4 regions of the Paenibacillus sp. FSL R5-192 genome follow, and region 4 is predicted to be linked to each of the others. Evidence: riboswitches for the same ligand, from Rfam matches in the RefSeq annotation. Region 4 holds a riboswitch; each other region holds the start of a gene.
The links. Region 4 has a riboswitch for thiamine pyrophosphate ahead of tenA (thiaminase II). Riboswitches for the same ligand answer to the same signal wherever they lie in the genome.

Region 1 (4,364 bases), on a different contig from region 4:
GCCTGCCCACGCTCGTATAAATTGTGCTTCCTTCATCCCAGGCACCCAGTGGGTAGCCGCTGTTAATAGCTTCTGAACACCCTGTACAGAAACGTTCAAATCCGTTCTGCCTGGCAGACTGGTTGCCCCGAGCCAAACCTCTCCATTGGCTTTGGGAACAATATAGATATCCTCTGCATACACCGTTCTATCAGGTCTGTACCCTGCATGTTCATCTGAGAACTGAACGGCGGCTATTTCACCTTTTACCGACCACACAGGCAAGCTCAGATTCACATGTCTCATCAACTCTTCACTCTGTAATCCAGCCGCTATAATGACATGTTTGCATTTCATCTCACCGATCGATGTGGTGATCCCCTGCACGCCGTGTTCGTTTGCTTGCACACGTATATCCTGTATGTCCTCCATAACCCGTGCTCCCAATGCTTGAGCGGATTCAGCATATGCCTTCGTTAGATGGACTGGAAGAATCTCACTCTCGTAAGGTCTGTAGTAGGCTCCATACGTATCTCTGTTAAGCCATGATGCCTCCTGTTGCACAACGGAACGGTCCCACCACACCTCATCAGCAGACAACGCAGACTTCCGATTGTCCTTATAGCTACTTGATTCACTGTATGAACGAAAAGGAGTTAGGAATCCTTGGCGTTGCAGGCCAGTCTCTACCTCACTGAGTGTAGCCATTAGCACCTGTTGCTCGATAAGTAACTGTCTACTCAGCCTGGCAAGCTTAGCCATCAAAGGATGAGCAAAATCCTCACTATCTGCCGCTAGCATTCCAGCCGCCGCGCAAGAAGTGCCTCCTGCAATCGCCGAACGCTCCAGCAACAGCACATCCTGTCCACGGGAAGCAAGCTCATACGCAATGGCACATCCAACAATACCTCCGCCTACAATAATCGTTTCTGCATGAATCTTATCCGGTCTATCAGTAATGATCTTTTTCATCCTCTCATCTCCTTGATTCAGCGACTCAGACTTTCTGTAGCAACAACGATAGCCTGCCTTAACGATGCAGCGGCCCGATCCGGGGAATCGCTCGCCCACACATTCGAGATCACAGCGACTCCCTGTGCGCCTGCAGAGCGAATAGCGTGAATGTTCCCCGGTTCGATGCCCCCAATCGCCATGACAGGAATGGAGACAGCAGAGCACACTTCAGCCAGAGCATATAATCCTCTTGGTTCAAGATCAGGCTTACTGTTGGTTGAGTAGACATGCCCGAAGAAAAGGTAATCGGCTCCCCGTTCTTCAGCGATTTTTGCCTCATCGATTGAATGAACAGATACACCCAGACGAATTCGCTGGACATTGCTTATAACAGCAGGGTTGTAGTTACGTATAGCCTCTTGCCCCCAATGTACACCGCCATAGATGTCATTCTGTGGTGGCAGTTCTGAACCATTGATAACGATGCGACAAGACGGAACGCCAACACCACGCAGACTTTTAGCCCAACCGATCTTTTGTTGCCACGAGAGTTGTTTCTCTCGTATATGGATGTAGTCCACCCATGGCCAAACGTCCTTTGCAGCTTTTACAAAAGATGCTTGATCCCCTGCACCCGTAGATACAACATGCAGTTCAAATGATCCGTGTACACGTTCATGATAAATTACCGTACTTTTCATCTCCTTCCATGCGTGAATGCTATGAAAACACAAAAAAGCCACTCCCGTAGGGGAGTGGCTGCGTATTAATTATAGGACCAGATGACTGACTGATACATACAGTTCATTTCGTGCAATAAAGCTATAGACCTTATAGCCATAACGTTATACACGCAACTGCATGTTTCAATTTACTAAGCAAGACGGTTGAATTCTTTCGAATTGCCGTTTGCTCACGTCATTCACTGAAACGCGCTCGCCACTTCCCTACGCTGGTATGATCCAGATCAGGTGCAAAGGGTCCGGAATCGCATTCTTCCATCTCAGCCACATCGTGCGGCCCCCCTAGTGTTCATATGAAGTTGTAGCCTATGTTACCATAGAAGGATTTTTTTGTCACTGTTCATTTCTGTTAAACGTTGCTTGAATTGTCTAGTTTTTCTCAGACCATTCTTCGACATTCCATGTTTTGGTGACCCAACCCTCGTAAAAATCAGGTTCATGAGATACCAGCAACACCGTTCCCTTAAATTCTTGCAAGGCACGTTGCAACTCCGCTTTGGCTGTTACATCCAGATGGTTCGTCGGCTCATCGAATAGAATCCAGTTGCTTTCACGCATCAAGAGTTTGCATAAACGAACCTTCGCTTGTTCTCCACCACTCAGCATGTTAAGCGGACGGGTAATGTGCTCATTTTTCAACCCGCAACGAGCGAGATGACCCCGGACTTCATTCTGGGTCAAATGTGAAAACTCATTCCAGACATCCTCAATCGGCGTGATATTCCCAGCACGAACTTCCTGCTCAAAATATGCCGTTTCGAGATAATCTCCCAAAAAGGTTTTTCCACTGAGTGGAGATATTCTTCCCAAGATCGTCTTCAGCAGTGTCGATTTACCCACACCATTACAACCTACGATGGCAATCTTTTCACCACGTTCAATTGTCATTGTCATTTTAGGCAGCAAAGGATACGTATATCCAATTTCAAAATCAATGCCCTCAAAGACCGTTTTGCTGCTCGCGCGGGCATCCTTGAATTTGAACGTTGGTTTGGCCGCTTCATCTGGACGATCAATACGTTCAATTCTGTCCAGTTGCTTCTCCCGGCTCTTCGCTCGACCAGAAGTTGAAGCACGTGCCTTGTTACGCTGAATGAAATCTTCCTGTTTCTTGATGTACTCTTGCTGCTTCTCGTACGCATCAATATGCTGGGCTTTATTCATATCAGCCATCTCGAGGAACTTGTTATAGTTCGCTGCATATCTCGTTAATTTGGCAAATTCCAAATGATAAATGACATTTACTACTTCATTCATGAATTCCGTGTCATGGGAGATTAAGAGGAACGCATGAGGGTAGTCCTTCAGGTAACGTGACAACCATTCAATGTGCTCTACATCCAGGTAGTTGGTCGGCTCATCCAGCAAAAGGGCTGTAGGCTTCTCAAGCAGAAGCTTGGCAAGAAGCACCTTTGTACGTTGTCCACCACTTAGAGCTGCGACATCCCGATCAAGACCAATTGCGGACAAACCAAGTCCATTGGCCATCTCTTCCACTTTTACGTCAATCAGATAAAAGTCGCCCTGTTCCAGTTGTTCCTGAATATCGCCCATCTCTTCCAGCAACTGCTCTAGCTTATCTGGATCTGCATCTGCCATCTGGTCCGTTATATTCATCATTTCTTTTTCTAATTCAAGCAACGGAAGGAAAGCATCTTTAAGAACGTCACGAATGGTTTTGCCTGGGGTAAGCTTCGTGTGCTGATCCAGATATCCGTAACGGACCTTAGGTGTCCATTCCACTTTTCCACTATCTTTAAGCAATTTACCGGTAAGGATGTTCATTAATGTGGATTTACCCACACCATTGGCACCAACAAGTCCTACACGCTCTCCGGCAAGTAAACGAAACGATACATTTTTAAATAACGTGCGATCTCCAAAATTGTGACTTACGTTCTCTACTGACAATAAACTCATAAGATGAGGTTGCTCCTATCTATTAGACATTACTTTTATTATTGTTCCGAAACCCTATTCTAGCACAGGTCCCGTCTTTTCTGAAAGTAATGTAAACAGTTCAGGAACCTCTTACATGATTTTGTCATACAGGCTACCCTAACGATTAGAGCATTTATATTCGAAATAGCCTTGTGCAGCTGCTTGTCTTGCGTCTGTAAACACCTCTTCAGCACGGTAACCATTACCACATGTGGAGGGATAGTAGTACTTGATACCCGTTAAAGGATCTACCCCACCTACGATGGCCGTTTTCTTCACAAGTCTGCCTCCACCGATCGCATAATTGTTGATCTTTTGGTCACCCACACCTATACCTTGGATAAAGGCCATAATCCCTGTATCGTTAATGGAGTTGTACCAATCTTCCTGCGCAATCAGGGGCATCGTAAACGTATAGGAAATACCGTTCTTTCTGGCAAACTCATTATGGCGGTTAATCACATCAGCCAGATCATCCTGCACAGTAGTCACAATCCGGCTTTGTCTAACTTGCTCAAATACGCTGGTATTCTGAAGTAAAGGAATCTGAGAGCTAGCAGCGAGTTCTTTTTGGAATCCCTCAATCCATTTCCCTGCATTTGCGTCGTAGGCATATACGTAGTCGTCCAGTGTAAAGTTAATACTGCTACCATTTGAATCTGAATATGTATAAGGTTTCTTGGGGCTCCACACTTGCCTTAAAGAATCTTCACGGTTACCTGTCAACTCTGTTTCTGTGGACAACAT
Region 2 (4,364 bases), on a different contig from region 4:
GGGAAGAAGCAGACGAGGATGATCGTAATCAGCTTGGGCAACAGCCCGAATCCAAACCAGATTAACAGGAGCGGCGCGAGCGCGATGGTTGGGATATTTTGACTAAGAATAAGTAAAGGGTACAGGGCTGACTTGAGAAAAGGGACCAAATGCAGCACCATCGCTATCAGTAATCCGACCGCTGTGCCAGCCGCGAATCCAATCAGCGTTAACTGAATGGTTGCGGAAGCGTGCATGCCAAGCCGCTCGGCCTGGGTTGCGGCTTCGCGGGCGATGTCGGACGGTGCAGGCAGCATCCATTTCTCAATATGGAAGAGGGAGACGGCTCCCTGCCATATCGCTATAAAGAGAATAACCGCCACAATGGGCGGCCATACACTCTTGAAATAGGCATGCATTAGCGATACTTCTCCGTCAGGGTATCCATGCTGAAGCCAGTAGGGCTATGGGCGATTTTGATCTGGGAGATGATGCTTGGGCTGCCAGCCTCCACAAGTACCTCGTGCATTTTACGTACAACTTCCAGCAGTTCCTCCAGTTCACCTTCCATCGTTGTGTCGAGCGCATTCACCTGATACTTCAAGCCAGATTGCTGAATAACTTCAATGGCTCGATCAACGTAAGGATAAGAGTTCTCGCCATTTGGCGTTTTCGGGATAACCTGAATACTAAGTAGTGTGCTTGCCATGAGAGATCACGGCTCCTTTCGTGATATATAAAATGAACTAATGACTGTTACACTTGCCACTTCGATGACAGAATAACCTTCCAATCGCTGTTATCCCCAGATTTTTTTGATTCCCTTTCTCTAAAGGGAAAATCCGGTGATAAAGGCGACCGCTTCGCTTTTTCACGTTATTTCTGTCCTCTCCGTCCTCGTGTAAAATTTAAGTTCGTTTTATATGAGAAATTTTATTGGGGTAAGAACTCGTTCGTATATGCCTTGCTCACATCGATCTGTTCATCCAGCAGTTTTTTGCTAAACATCCAGTCGGTGTAGTTCTGCCACACTTCCTGCTTTTGCTCACCCCAGCGTGGGGCGTCATCTGTGTACTTTGGACTAAGCCATTTCTGGCTTGCCAGTACCAAGTCTTTATCCAGATCCGGTACGGCCTTGATCAGAATGTTGGCTGCGTCTTCGGGATGATCAATTGCGTATTGATATCCTTCTGAAGTGGCTTTCAGGAATGCTTTCACCAACTCAGGGTCGTTTTGGATCGTCTGCTCGTTTGTTACTAGTACAGGCGTGTAGTAATCCAATGCATCTGAATAATCCTTCACATATAACATGTCGATCGGTTCCCCGCGCAGTTCGGCTTCAATACCCGTCCAAGCGTAGAAAATCCATGCAAAATCAATGTCTCGTTTCACTGCGGTGAAAAAGTCGGCGTCACCCATGTTAATGTTTTTCACTTTGGATACATCGGCTCCGTCGCCTTCCATAATGGATTGCATCACGGCTTCTTCGACTGGGGAACCCCAACCGCCATAGGTTTTACCTTCAAAATCTTTCGGTGACTTGATATTCCGATCCGCCGGAGCAGCGAAACCAGATGTATTATGCTGAATAACTGCTGCGATGGAGACCAATGGAACACCCTGTGTGCGGGCTTGAGTTACACTCTCCTGATAACTTACGCCAAAAGGCACTTCATTGGAGGCAACCATTGTATCTGCGCCACCGGCACCTGGTTGTACAATCTCCACGTTCAAGCCTTCGGCTTTATAAAAACCTTGATCTACAGCTGCATACAGGCCTGTATGATTCGTATTTGGTGTCCAGTCGAGCACCACTTTAATATCTTTCAGGGCGGCAGTGTCACCTTCGTTGCTGCTTTCCGTATTTGTGTTGCCGTTCTGCCCAGCTGGGGCAGCTTCTTTGCCACCACATGCGGCTACAGTCACCATAAGCACGCACAAGAGCAACAATCCCATCGTTTTACGCCATTTCATCTGTGGTCTCTCCTTCGGTATGTCCGGCCGATTGGCACGGGGTACTCCTTGGCTTCATATCCAATCATCTTGCATAAATCGACAGATTTATACCAGTTGAGATCCGGATGACGTTATTTTTGAACAAGTAAAACGTCCATCGATGTCATTCAAGGAAGCCAGACTGCGCTTAGCGGCAGTTTTTCTTGCAATATCAGGAAGGTGATGCTTCCAAACTTATACTTTCTGATAGTAACAAAAAAAGCGCCCCGTATTCCGGGACGCGTGCAGGCGTTAGAGAGGTGGCGTTCAGCCATAGGGCTGTGCCATTTCGATATACTCCGATTCCTACGCTGGCATGATCCAGATCAGGTCTAAGGGTTAGTATCTTGGTGGGATACACTCTCAGCCGGCCAATTCCGACTCCCCTGGGAAACTATGAAGTTACGGGCATTACTAGGTGTAATTATAGGCCAGCGGGTGGAACGTGTCCAGTCATGAACTGGATAGGGACACGTATAAGTTATCAAACAGGCCGTTATACATATGTATAACAGCCTGTTTGGATGTGTTATTTTCAATAATTATCGTGGGGAATCATATAAGGCAATCTGACTGAGTGCAAAAGCATCGGATTTGGGGTCATAACCTACCTGTTTCTGAGTGTTTTCCAGATTTAATCGTTTAAACCGATTATTCGAGATCCCATGCAGTATGGTGAAGGGTTCCAGATCGGTAGTTGTAATTGCTTTGAACATCAAATCACACAAGTCAGCCGGACTAATATACGCGCTCATATCCCTTGCCTCCAGCACGGGTCCGTCCGGTTGAAAATCATCATATGCACCTATACGTATTGCTACACTTTGTAAACCTTCGGTATACGCAAAATAGGAAGCGAGCGATTCTCCAAAACATTTGCTAACCCCGTACAAATTCCGTGGACGTGTTGGCATGTCCGGATAGACTTGAGCATCAATGGGATACCCCTCAATCGTCTGTGCACTGCTTGCAAGAATGACTCTTCGTACACCTTGGTCTTTAGCTGCACGGAATACATTAAATGTACCTTTGATATTGATGTCCAACAACGATTCATAAAATCCGGCATTCGGGGAAGGATCTCCAGCCAGATGTACAACCACATCCATGCCTTCGCAAGCACGCTGACAGGCTTCGGGGTCTGTCACATCCAGTGTCATGATCTCATGGCTGGTCCCTTGATACGTATGCAGTCTGTCGATATTTAAATCCGTTAGTCGCAGGCGAAATGCTTCTGACAAGTGTTGGGACAAGTCACGTCCAATTTTTCCGGCTGCGCCAGTAATTAAAATGTTCATGAAATCAGCTCCAATTCTTAGCGCTGGAAGAACTCAATCCATTCCTTTTCAGGTCCATGGATGAAGAAATAGCGGTAACCGTTAGGCAATGTGATAATCTCTCCGTCGATAAATTCGGCTTCGGTGGATTGAATGCGTTTGTACTCAGAATCAAGATCATCCACGTGGATCGCAAAATGGTGCACCGTACCTTCAGAAGGTAGCTTGTCGCTGTATCCTTGAATTAACTCAATCTCAGTCTCATTACTTCCATTGAAGCCAAGGAAGGCAAGCTGAATGACGCCGTTGGTATGGGTCACCCGGTCTTTCAATTCAAGACCAACGATCTCCGTGTAGAAACGCAGCGTGGTCTCCAGATCACGAACGGCAATGCCGACGTGGTCAATGCGCTTTTGAAAACTCACAATCAAAAACCTCCTTATGTAGTGAATGTTTCTACCATTTTAAGGGATATCATAGAGCTGTACTACATGGTTGTCAAATCCAATTTTAAATTGGAAAAATCATAACTTTTCACAGAATGTTCACTTATGTGAAGGGTTTCCTCATCTCTATAATTACGAAGGTAAACAGAGAGGATGAGAGAATTGCCAACCAGCAAGAAGGAACAAATTATTTTCGGATTAATGATGTGTATAGGAATGGTCTTGGTCATGATGTTCTTCAATCTATGGCACAGTGGGTTACTCGGCAAGATGTCCCCGCTTGAAATACTGCTTCAATTCATATTATGTTTTGTCATCGCGTTTCTGGTGGAGTCTTTCATTGTTGGCCCTGTGGCGAGAAAGATTGCATTCTCTTTGCCCTTTGACAAGTCCTACAAGATTCTGGGTGTGCTCGTCATTTCATTTTTCATGGTGATTGGCATGGTTCTGATCATGTCCATGTATGGAATGATCTCGGCATATCTCGCTGATCAATTAAGTGGGTCATCCGTACTCCGTACGTATCTCCATACCATTGCTCGTAACTTCAGCCTTGCGCTTCCATATCAGTTGATCGTTCTGGGACCACTCGTCCGATATGTATTCGGTAAGTTCATCAAGGATAACGGGCCCGTAATGCCTGTCGTTAATAAAAGTGTGTGATTTG
Region 3 (4,364 bases), on a different contig from region 4:
TCATGTTAACTGCAAAGGAAGTTCCACCATTTTGGCGAACCAGTTTGCCAATATCATCTGCACGGAAATTTTTGATGTTAATTGTTCCAGCTGCATTCATCTGGAACACTTTATCATAAGCCTTATACGCTGCCCCACCGGTAATGTTAACCGTTCCGGCAGACTTCAATGTCAGTGCATCCTCGCCCACGTCCTGCCAGACCACATTCGATATATTACAGTTGCCATAACAGTGAACACCATCAGCAGCTGGTGATCCAATGTTTACGTTTTTGAGCGTGGCCCCTGCCTCCAGACGGAAGACTGGCTTCTGATTTTCTGCTTGAGATCCGTCGCCAAGTGTGGAAGGATTAGCTACAAATGTTTTGCCTTGACCATCATAGGTCGTGCCCTTTGGAACAATAATAGTTGAATTTACAACCGTAGGCGCAGCCGCAGCCGGAACTGCACCAAATATAGAAGCAACCAAACCAGCGGACAGTAACAACGTCAACATTTTTTTCATAACTTTATTCCTCCCTTATTCTCTCGTTTTTTGGTAATGTACAGCCTGGGCTTGTACTGGAAGTTCGCCAGAGGTGCACCTCTGTCCGACCAACAACCTAATCCTACCAAATAAGGAAGGTAACTAGAATAATCATTAGATCAGATATATCATGACATCGTACAATCCCTGTCATATCGGCATTTTTTGCATGCTAGGTCTCTCAAGCAATATGCTGATATCAACCTCTGGTATGCTCATTTGTAACGTATGTACCCCTCACTTAATCCCCAATAACAAAGAAAGACCACTACATTTGTCTCCAAATGTGTGATCTTGAATGTCTTCTGGCTTGCTGATATAAAATATCAGGCTCCAAATCTCTGACGATAACCGCACTTTCTACACAACTCTTCTACAGCTTCGCGTTTGGAGAAGCCATATACCAGATTGTTCGCTCGCTCACCCTCAATAATCTCCGAGAATGACTTCTCGTGCACATTACCCAGGTTAATCACACCCTCGCCATCGAGACAGCATGGAACCACCGTTCCATCTACAAGCACAGCTGCCTGACCGCGAAGTGCATGGCAGAAGCCTTTGCCGTCATCTTCAGGTGCATCCAGACTCGGCCACTGGAACTCATGGTCCTGATTCAGGTATACATTCGGGGCAATTTTGACCCCGCTGCCTGGAACTACTTTTTCCTCAATGCGGAAATCCAGATTGAACTCACGTTCCAATACTTCAAGGGTCTCCCGATTTCGATTCATCTGAGCATTTGTGAAGTTATCCTGTGTCAGATTCCACAACCGAAATGAGATGATGACATTGTGCTTAACGGCCTCGTGTACAAAGGACAAAATATGACGCAGGTATCCGTCACGGTCTGTTGAACCTTCATGCCCATCGAAACTGTGCAGGGAGAAATTCATCTGCCGCAGCGCCGGTTTGCCAAGCAATTTATGCTGAGTCTTGGGCAGCAGTGTACCATTCGTTGTAATGTTCACCTTGAGTCCCTTCTCATGTGCGGAATCGAGCAACAAATCTATTTTGGGATGCAACAAGGGTTCGCCTTTGACATGTAGATAAATATGATTGGTGTGTGGTTTAACTTGATCCAGTATATTGTTGAAGACTTCAGGGTCAATGAATCCTTTGGCACGCTGTGTCTGCGGACAGAAGCTGCATGCCAGATTGCAGATACTCGTGATCTCAATATATACTTTTTTGAACGTTTTCAACTCGGGTCCCCATTCTGCCTAGGAGGGAGAACAATCCCACCTGCATTTTGTGATCCGGCCAATATGCGCCACCCCTATTATATCGGGTTAGGGAGCCCAGGTAAATTGTTCAGTTGTTCGGGTCTGACTCCAAGTTCATCTCAAGAATTCCATCATGCTGCCTCTTTACAGTTCATGTTCGAGTGATATATGCTGAACAGACAACTGCATATCTTGAACTTTTGCACTAGGGGAGCCTTGCGGCTGAGACGAATATGATTATTCGGACCCTTTGAACCTGATCTGGATCATACCAGCGGAGGGAAGTGGAGCGGCCTTTTAGTAAGCGGATTTTTTTCATGTATGTGAAGATAAATTGCGGATTTAACTTACAGACCCACTCATTTCTCCGGAAATGGGTGGGTCTTTTTTGTTCCTTTTGCAGAGTATAGGATGCCGTTGTTATTCCAGCAGTCTGACATCAAGGGGGTGAGGATCAGATGAACAACCATGTAACCATTGAGAACGTTAGCTTCGCTTTTCCTGAAAAAAAGGATTCACCCGTGCTCGCCAATGTGTCGCTTAAGGTCCAACAAGGAGAATTTGTCTCGCTCATTGGCTCCAGCGGGTCAGGTAAAAGCACGCTCTTCAAGCTACTCGCAGGCTTGCATGAGCCAACCGTCGGCACCATCGATATTGCTGATGTACCGCACGGACAACGGCTCGGACGAGTCGCCTATATGCCGCAGAAAGATCTGCTGTTATCCTGGCGTACCGTCATGGAGAACTGCATGCTTCCTTCCGAGTTGGCACCAGGCCGACAGGACAAGGACAAGTTACGTGCCAACATCCTAGCTGGATTGGCAAGGTTCGGCCTGTCGGGTTATGAACAGGCCTATCCAGATGAATTGTCCGGCGGCATGCGGCAGCGGGTGGCATTGCTTCGTACCTTGCTTACAGGCGGGCAGCTCATGTTGCTGGATGAACCCTTCGGTGCACTCGACGCATTAACCAAACGAGAAATGCATCGCTGGTTGCTGGAGCTGTGGGAGAGCTTTGGCCAAACCGTGATGTTCATTACACATGACATCGAAGAAGCCCTGCTGTTAAGTGACCGTATCATTCTGTTAACTCCAGGAGGGCAAGGTCAGCAGTTGCAGGAGATGACGGTTCCTTTACCACGCCCAAGGCATTCGGACATGATCTACGAACCGGCTCTCGTGCAGATGAGGCAACAACTGGAGGAACAATTGCATGCACGATAGAGCTGAGGTTAGCGTCTGGACGTGGTGTTCAAAGTGGCTCTCGAGGTCGTTTTCCCAATATGGTCTGTTCATTATGCTCATGTTCTTATTACTGGCGATCTGGGAAGTGATTGTGCGTATGGGATGGGTGCCCTCCTTCATCATTCCTGCACCCACGGCCATCGTAAGCTCACTGGTTAAGCATCGCCGTCTGCTGTTGACCATCCATCTGCCTGCTACCTTTATGGAGGTTGTTGTTGGTTTTGTCTTGTCCATAGTGACTGGAATTACGCTGGCAACAGGCATGCATATGAACCGATCGATTGAAAAGGCATTGTATCCCTTCATCGTGATCAGTCAGACCATACCGTTGATTGCCTTGTCCCCCGTATTTATCCTGTGGTTTGGTTACACGTTGTGGAGCAAAGTCGCCGTGGTATTTTTAATCGCATTCTTCCCCATTGTGGTCAGTACCTACGATGGACTCCGCCAAGGCGATCCAGAGCAGCGTGAACTGTTGCTCACCATGGGCGCCAGCAAGTGGGATATTTTTTGCAAACTCCAGGTTCCGCTGGCACTTCCCTCTTTTTTCTCGGGGCTAAAGATGTCTGTGGTGTACTGCGTGGTTGGGGCAACGATTGGCGAATGGCTCGGTGGTAGCAAAGGTCTAGGGTACTTCAGCCGTCGTATGTCCAGCAACATGAACACGGATGCGATGTTTGCCGCCATTTTGCTGTTATCCCTGCTTGGGATCGTTTTGTTTGTACTGATTACCTGGCTGGAGAAACGGTTTAACATACGGCGTCATCGTCATGGAGGCAAAAGAAAGGTTGGATAATACTTAGACAGAAATTAGATGTAAATACAGTAGTTACAATCTTCAAAACAAAACATATCTTATGCACAATTTCAGCAACATCTTCAATCAGTTCATTGTCACATTATCGTTAACATGCTGTTGCCCATTTTCTACAAATCAAAACGATGAAATGAGGAACTTCATTTATGAATAACAAAGGTATATACTCCCTGCTTCCCATCATACTCATTAGCCTTTTGCTGATCGTTAGCGGATGCAGCACCACAGACAATAGCCAAAATACGCCAACAACAGATTCGGCAACCAATACACAGCAAACAGATCCGTCTGCAACCGAACCTGCATCAGACACCAAAGATAAACTGTCTATCATGCTCGACTGGTACCCGAATGCAGTACACTCCTTCATCTATGTGGCTCAGGAAAAAGGATACTTTGCAGACCAAGGTCTGGATCTCGATATTCAGATGCCTGCGGATACCAATGATTCGCTCAAACTTGTTGCTGCCGGAAAAATTGATCTGGCCCTAAGTTACCAGCCCCAAATCTTGCTCGCGCGTGGCGAGAACATTCCTGTACGTTCCATTGCTGCT
Region 4 (4,364 bases):
ACGTAAAGGGATGTTTGATCGGACCCCAGATGAACATATTGGAGGACATAAAGCATGAAGGCGGTAACGTATCAAGGGGTTAAAAATGTCGTGGTCAAAGAGGTGCCGGATGCGAAGATTGTGAAACCGGACGATATGATCGTAAAGATCACCAGTACCGCGATTTGCGGTTCTGACCTTCATCTTATTCACGGGATGATCCCTAACCTTCAGGAAAACTATGTCATCGGACATGAGCCGATGGGGATCGTAGAAGAAGTGGGCCCTGGCGTGACCAAGGTAAAAAAAGGCGACCGCGTAATCATCCCGTTTAACATCGCATGCGGAGAATGCTTTTTTTGCAAAAATCAGCTGGAAAGCCAATGTGACAATTCCAACGAACACGGGGATATGGGCGCATATTTCGGCTACTCCGGAACGACCGGCGGATATCCCGGCGGGCAAGCGGAGTATTTACGGGTCCCATTTGCTAATTTTACCCACTTTAAGATCCCTGAAAACTGCGAACAACCGGACGAAAAGCTAAGCTTGATCGCCGATGCCATGACGACGGCATTCTGGAGCGTAGATAACGCCGGCGTTAAAAATGGAGATACGGTCATTGTGCTCGGCTGCGGCCCGGTCGGACTCCTAGCCCAGAAGTTCTGCTGGCTGAAAGGAGCTAAGCGGGTCATAGCCGTCGACTATGTCGATTACCGCTTAAAGCATGCGAAGCGAACAAACAATGTGGAAATAGTAAACTTCGAACAGGATAAGAATATTGGGAACACTCTCAAGGAAATGACCAAAGGCGGCGCCGATGTTGTCATTGATGCGGTAGGAATGGACGGCAAGATGAGCGATCTTGAATTTCTAGCCAGCGGTATGAAACTGCAAGGCGGCACCATGAGCGCATTTATCATTGCATCTCAGGCTGTTCGCAAAGGTGGCACCATTCAAGTCACTGGGGTATACGGCGGACGTTATAACGGATTCCCGCTCGGTGATATCATGCAGCGAAACGTGAATATCCGTTCCGGACAAGCTCCGGTCATTCACTACATGCCATACATGTACGAGTTGGTTACGTCTGGCAAAGTGGACCCTGGCGACATTGTTACGCACGTCATTCCGCTCAGCGAGGCCAAACGGGGCTATGAAGTGTTCGATACAAAAACGGACGATTGCATTAAAGTCATCTTAAAGCCTTAAATATGAATAGATACATGGGAGGACAATCTGAATGGATTCCACATACGCTTTGCATGAGATTCTCGAGGTACATGAAATAGCTGCGTTCAAGACGGTTTGTATGACTAAATCCAAGACCATGCAAGCTCTGGTAACCGACCCGGAGCTCAAGCAAATTTTGCAACAAGATGCGATCTTATCACAACAGCAGCTTCAGGAGCTCGGTGGAGTGCTGTCTAAAGCGACTGTATAGGAGATAAAAAAATGAACCCAATATTAGAACACATGACTGGTCTTAATACGCTGACCGATGACGTGATCGCAATGGATTTTTTGATGAACGCCAAGAGCGGTGTCAGAAACTACGCCATGGCTGTGACCGAATGTGCCACCCCCGAAATCAAACAAATTTTGATGAAACAGCTCGATGAAGCCATAGATTCTCATGAAAAGATATCAAATTACATGGTGCAGCATGGTTTATACCACCCTTACCATATTGCAGAGCAAATTCAGCTCGATCTGAAAAACATTCAGACTGCTATGAACATTCCGTCCTGACACCCTTTTTGATTTTAGCCAGAGACTTCAGAGAACAAAATGTCCCTGTGTCAAGAATTTCAACAATGAAAAAAGGCGGATACTATCCGCCCTTTTTTTGGCATCGTCACGAAACACGCTTATTGCAAGCGTTCCTTTACGTATTCTACTTATTTCTATCCTGAGACTGTTTATGGCCGCTGCTCTCTACTTTAATTGACTACAGTGAACTTAAGGCTCCAGCTTCCATGACATTTCCCAAAAATCAAGCTCAAAGCGACTGCACATCACGAAAATATCCTCCATCCGTTGGTACGTTCCCTCGCTACAGCCTTCTAATAGCTTATCAGTTAACGTCACTAGGGATTGATTGTTGCTGTTGTATTCAGAGGAAGCATATCCTGTGATCCACTCTCCGTAAAAAGGATGCTCAGCTGCACCTGGCTTTTGGGCAAGGACTTGACCAATCTCTGCATAGCTCCATGAGCAGGCCAGAATGGATACAAGTACTTCTGCTATGCCACCCGCATGGGAAACAGAGAGCATATAGTTAGTATAGGCTGCATTTTTCAGGACAGGTTTTACCTGGAAAACATGATCCTCTGTAATTCCTAATCGCTCCATATAAGAACGATGAATTTTCATTTCACCATTCAGGATGTTATCTACGTTTTCACTAAAAAACTGCATCAATTTGGGGTCGTGCGACTTGACAATACCTAGTGCAAATACGCGGGCATAATCGAACAGGTACAAGTAGTCTTGCAGCAAATAATAACGAAATTGTTCAACCGTTAAGGAACCATCTCCGATTCCTTTAACAAAGGGATGCTCAAGACATTCCTTCCACACAGGCTGTGCTGCCTGATATAGTCTCTCTGAAATAGTCAACATGTGTTCCTCCAATTCATAATGTACGTATTTAAAAACAAAAAAACGAAACATCCTATGGATGTTTCGCAGACAAATACACTAAAACAAGGGGGTTCGCATGAGCTACCCAAGTACAGTGTTTCATCGTTGCATCCCTACGTTGGCATTATCCAAATCAGGTAAGGTCGGTTTAACACCCTCTCAGCCGGTTAAGGCTCCCTCGCAAACGGTTGTATGTAGTTGATTACTTTCCTATTCCCATAAAAGATAAAATAACATCCATTTAGTATATCAAGGGCTGTTAAATATAGTCAAGGAAGATTGTATCGCCCCTCATCACCTTTGGTGACGTATGTAAACGATGAAAACCATCACAACAATGGTTGAGTTTCAGCCACTGTTATGATGGTTTCTATTCTTGCAACTACTGCCGATGGTTTAATGCCCGAGTTTGTTCTTTCCGACAAAAGTGAGTATTCCGTACTGGGAAGTATTTCTCCAGCTCTCATTGGTCGTATCATTCCACTTGGCTACGCTCTGCTTACCTCCGCCCTGGTTGTCGTTAATTTGGAGCTCGAAACCGAGAACATTTCCTGCTTTGGGCGTCAATGATTGTAAATGAATTCTGGCTTCTACGAGATATCCTTTATTTGTTTTCTTCACAGCACTTACAAGGCGTCCAGGTGAGGCACCCCCTGCAAAGGTTCCCACATTGTCTGCACTGATTCTGAACTGGGCATCATCATATTGAAAATACGGTGTGCGCTGGTGATTCTCGTCCAGGAAAATCTCAACCGAATCCTGATCCCATGGGTTGATACTATCTGTAATGATGTTTGGATCAGTGACGTCGATCAGCAGGTATAGATACTCACCTGACCACATTGCGCGAGCCACTGCCTCTGCACCTTCGCTCTGGTTCAACCGTTTTACTTCAAATGGTGCAGCCTTATTCCATGATGTGTCTTTCTTCCCATCAATCTGAACAATCCCTTGCACAGCTTGTGCAGATTTGGGCATAGGGGCGAGTTGAATCACGCCGTATTTGCTTGTATCCTGTTCCTGAGATTGTGTTCGATCATTCCAGTACAGTGGATTATAAGGTTGTGTCCCACTTGAACCGCCATCAGTCACACGGATATCCAATCCGGCTTCATATTCTGATCCGACTTGGATACCACCCCACGGAATGGACAATTCAACCTGATATCCGGCTTTTGTCTCGCGTACACGATATGAACGCTGCTCCACACCCTCAGCTTTGCCCGACCGCTTAATGATTACGTGTCGGTCATCTGCTTCATATGAAGTGGTCTTGCCATTATTGAGATCAACAAAGATATCTACTCTGTCATTCACATCTGCCTTTGCATCCTGTACATCCACGAGGATATACAGGTTACTATGATCCCATAAAGTGCGGAAACTGGCTGATCCCGAAGAGTCACCCTTCAGTGGAGTAGACACCGCTTTGTTCCAGAGCGGATCTTGTGTCTGTTTTTTGATATCCGGTTTACCCGAAAGTGAGACGGCTCTCTGCGTCAACACAGGCAAACTGGATTCATCCACGAGTCCCCAGTATGCCTTTTTGGCCTTCAGGGCTGAATCAAACAGCATAGCCTGGTTGTTGTAAGACTTCTCATCTTGGAGTCCCCATAAGGTAACTGAAGAAATGTGGTCTTTGTGTTTTTTGTACAAATCCAACAGTTCCTTATATCGATACGCCTGCTTTACTGCAACTTCATCGGACATCTCTTCACCAAATGGAATTCCGCTATCCA

Region 1: another riboswitch for thiamine pyrophosphate. It lies ahead of C161_RS26630 (thiamine phosphate synthase); the one in region 4 lies ahead of tenA (thiaminase II).
Region 2: another riboswitch for thiamine pyrophosphate. It lies ahead of C161_RS23490 (ABC transporter substrate-binding protein); the one in region 4 lies ahead of tenA (thiaminase II).
Region 3: another riboswitch for thiamine pyrophosphate. It lies ahead of C161_RS21690 (ABC transporter ATP-binding protein); the one in region 4 lies ahead of tenA (thiaminase II).

The regions. Positions count from the first base shown of each region.
Region 1 is NZ_ASPR01000049.1:313,991-318,354, forward strand. Features, by position in the region: gene thiO (glycine oxidase ThiO) at 1-951, opposite strand, end outside; gene C161_RS26630 (thiamine phosphate synthase) at 969-1,634, opposite strand; TPP riboswitch at 1,861-1,970, opposite strand; gene C161_RS26635 (ABC-F family ATP-binding cassette domain-containing protein) at 2,046-3,596, opposite strand; gene C161_RS26640 (hypothetical protein) at 3,735-4,364, opposite strand, start outside.
Region 2 is NZ_ASPR01000047.1:155,510-159,873, forward strand. Features, by position in the region: gene C161_RS23480 (ABC transporter permease) at 1-398, opposite strand, end outside; gene C161_RS23485 (thiamine-binding protein) at 398-688, opposite strand; gene C161_RS23490 (ABC transporter substrate-binding protein) at 913-1,953, opposite strand; TPP riboswitch at 2,260-2,372, opposite strand; gene C161_RS23495 (NAD-dependent epimerase/dehydratase family protein) at 2,517-3,272, opposite strand; gene C161_RS23500 (VOC family protein) at 3,290-3,676, opposite strand; gene C161_RS23505 (hypothetical protein) at 3,851-4,360, shown strand.
Region 3 is NZ_ASPR01000043.1:345,181-349,544, forward strand. Features, by position in the region: gene C161_RS21680 (pectate lyase) at 1-505, opposite strand, end outside; gene C161_RS21685 (radical SAM/SPASM domain-containing protein) at 853-1,728, opposite strand; TPP riboswitch at 1,947-2,049, shown strand; gene C161_RS21690 (ABC transporter ATP-binding protein) at 2,208-2,972, shown strand; gene C161_RS21695 (ABC transporter permease) at 2,962-3,789, shown strand; gene C161_RS21700 (ABC transporter substrate-binding protein) at 3,957-4,364, shown strand, end outside.
Region 4 is NZ_ASPR01000015.1:283,486-287,849, reverse strand. Features, by position in the region: gene C161_RS16105 (spore coat protein) at 1-58, shown strand, start outside; gene C161_RS16100 (zinc-dependent alcohol dehydrogenase) at 55-1,191, shown strand; gene C161_RS16095 (hypothetical protein) at 1,223-1,423, shown strand; gene C161_RS16090 (spore coat protein) at 1,435-1,731, shown strand; gene tenA (thiaminase II) at 1,942-2,604, opposite strand; TPP riboswitch at 2,718-2,815, opposite strand; gene C161_RS16080 (endo-1,4-beta-xylanase) at 3,022-4,364, opposite strand, start outside.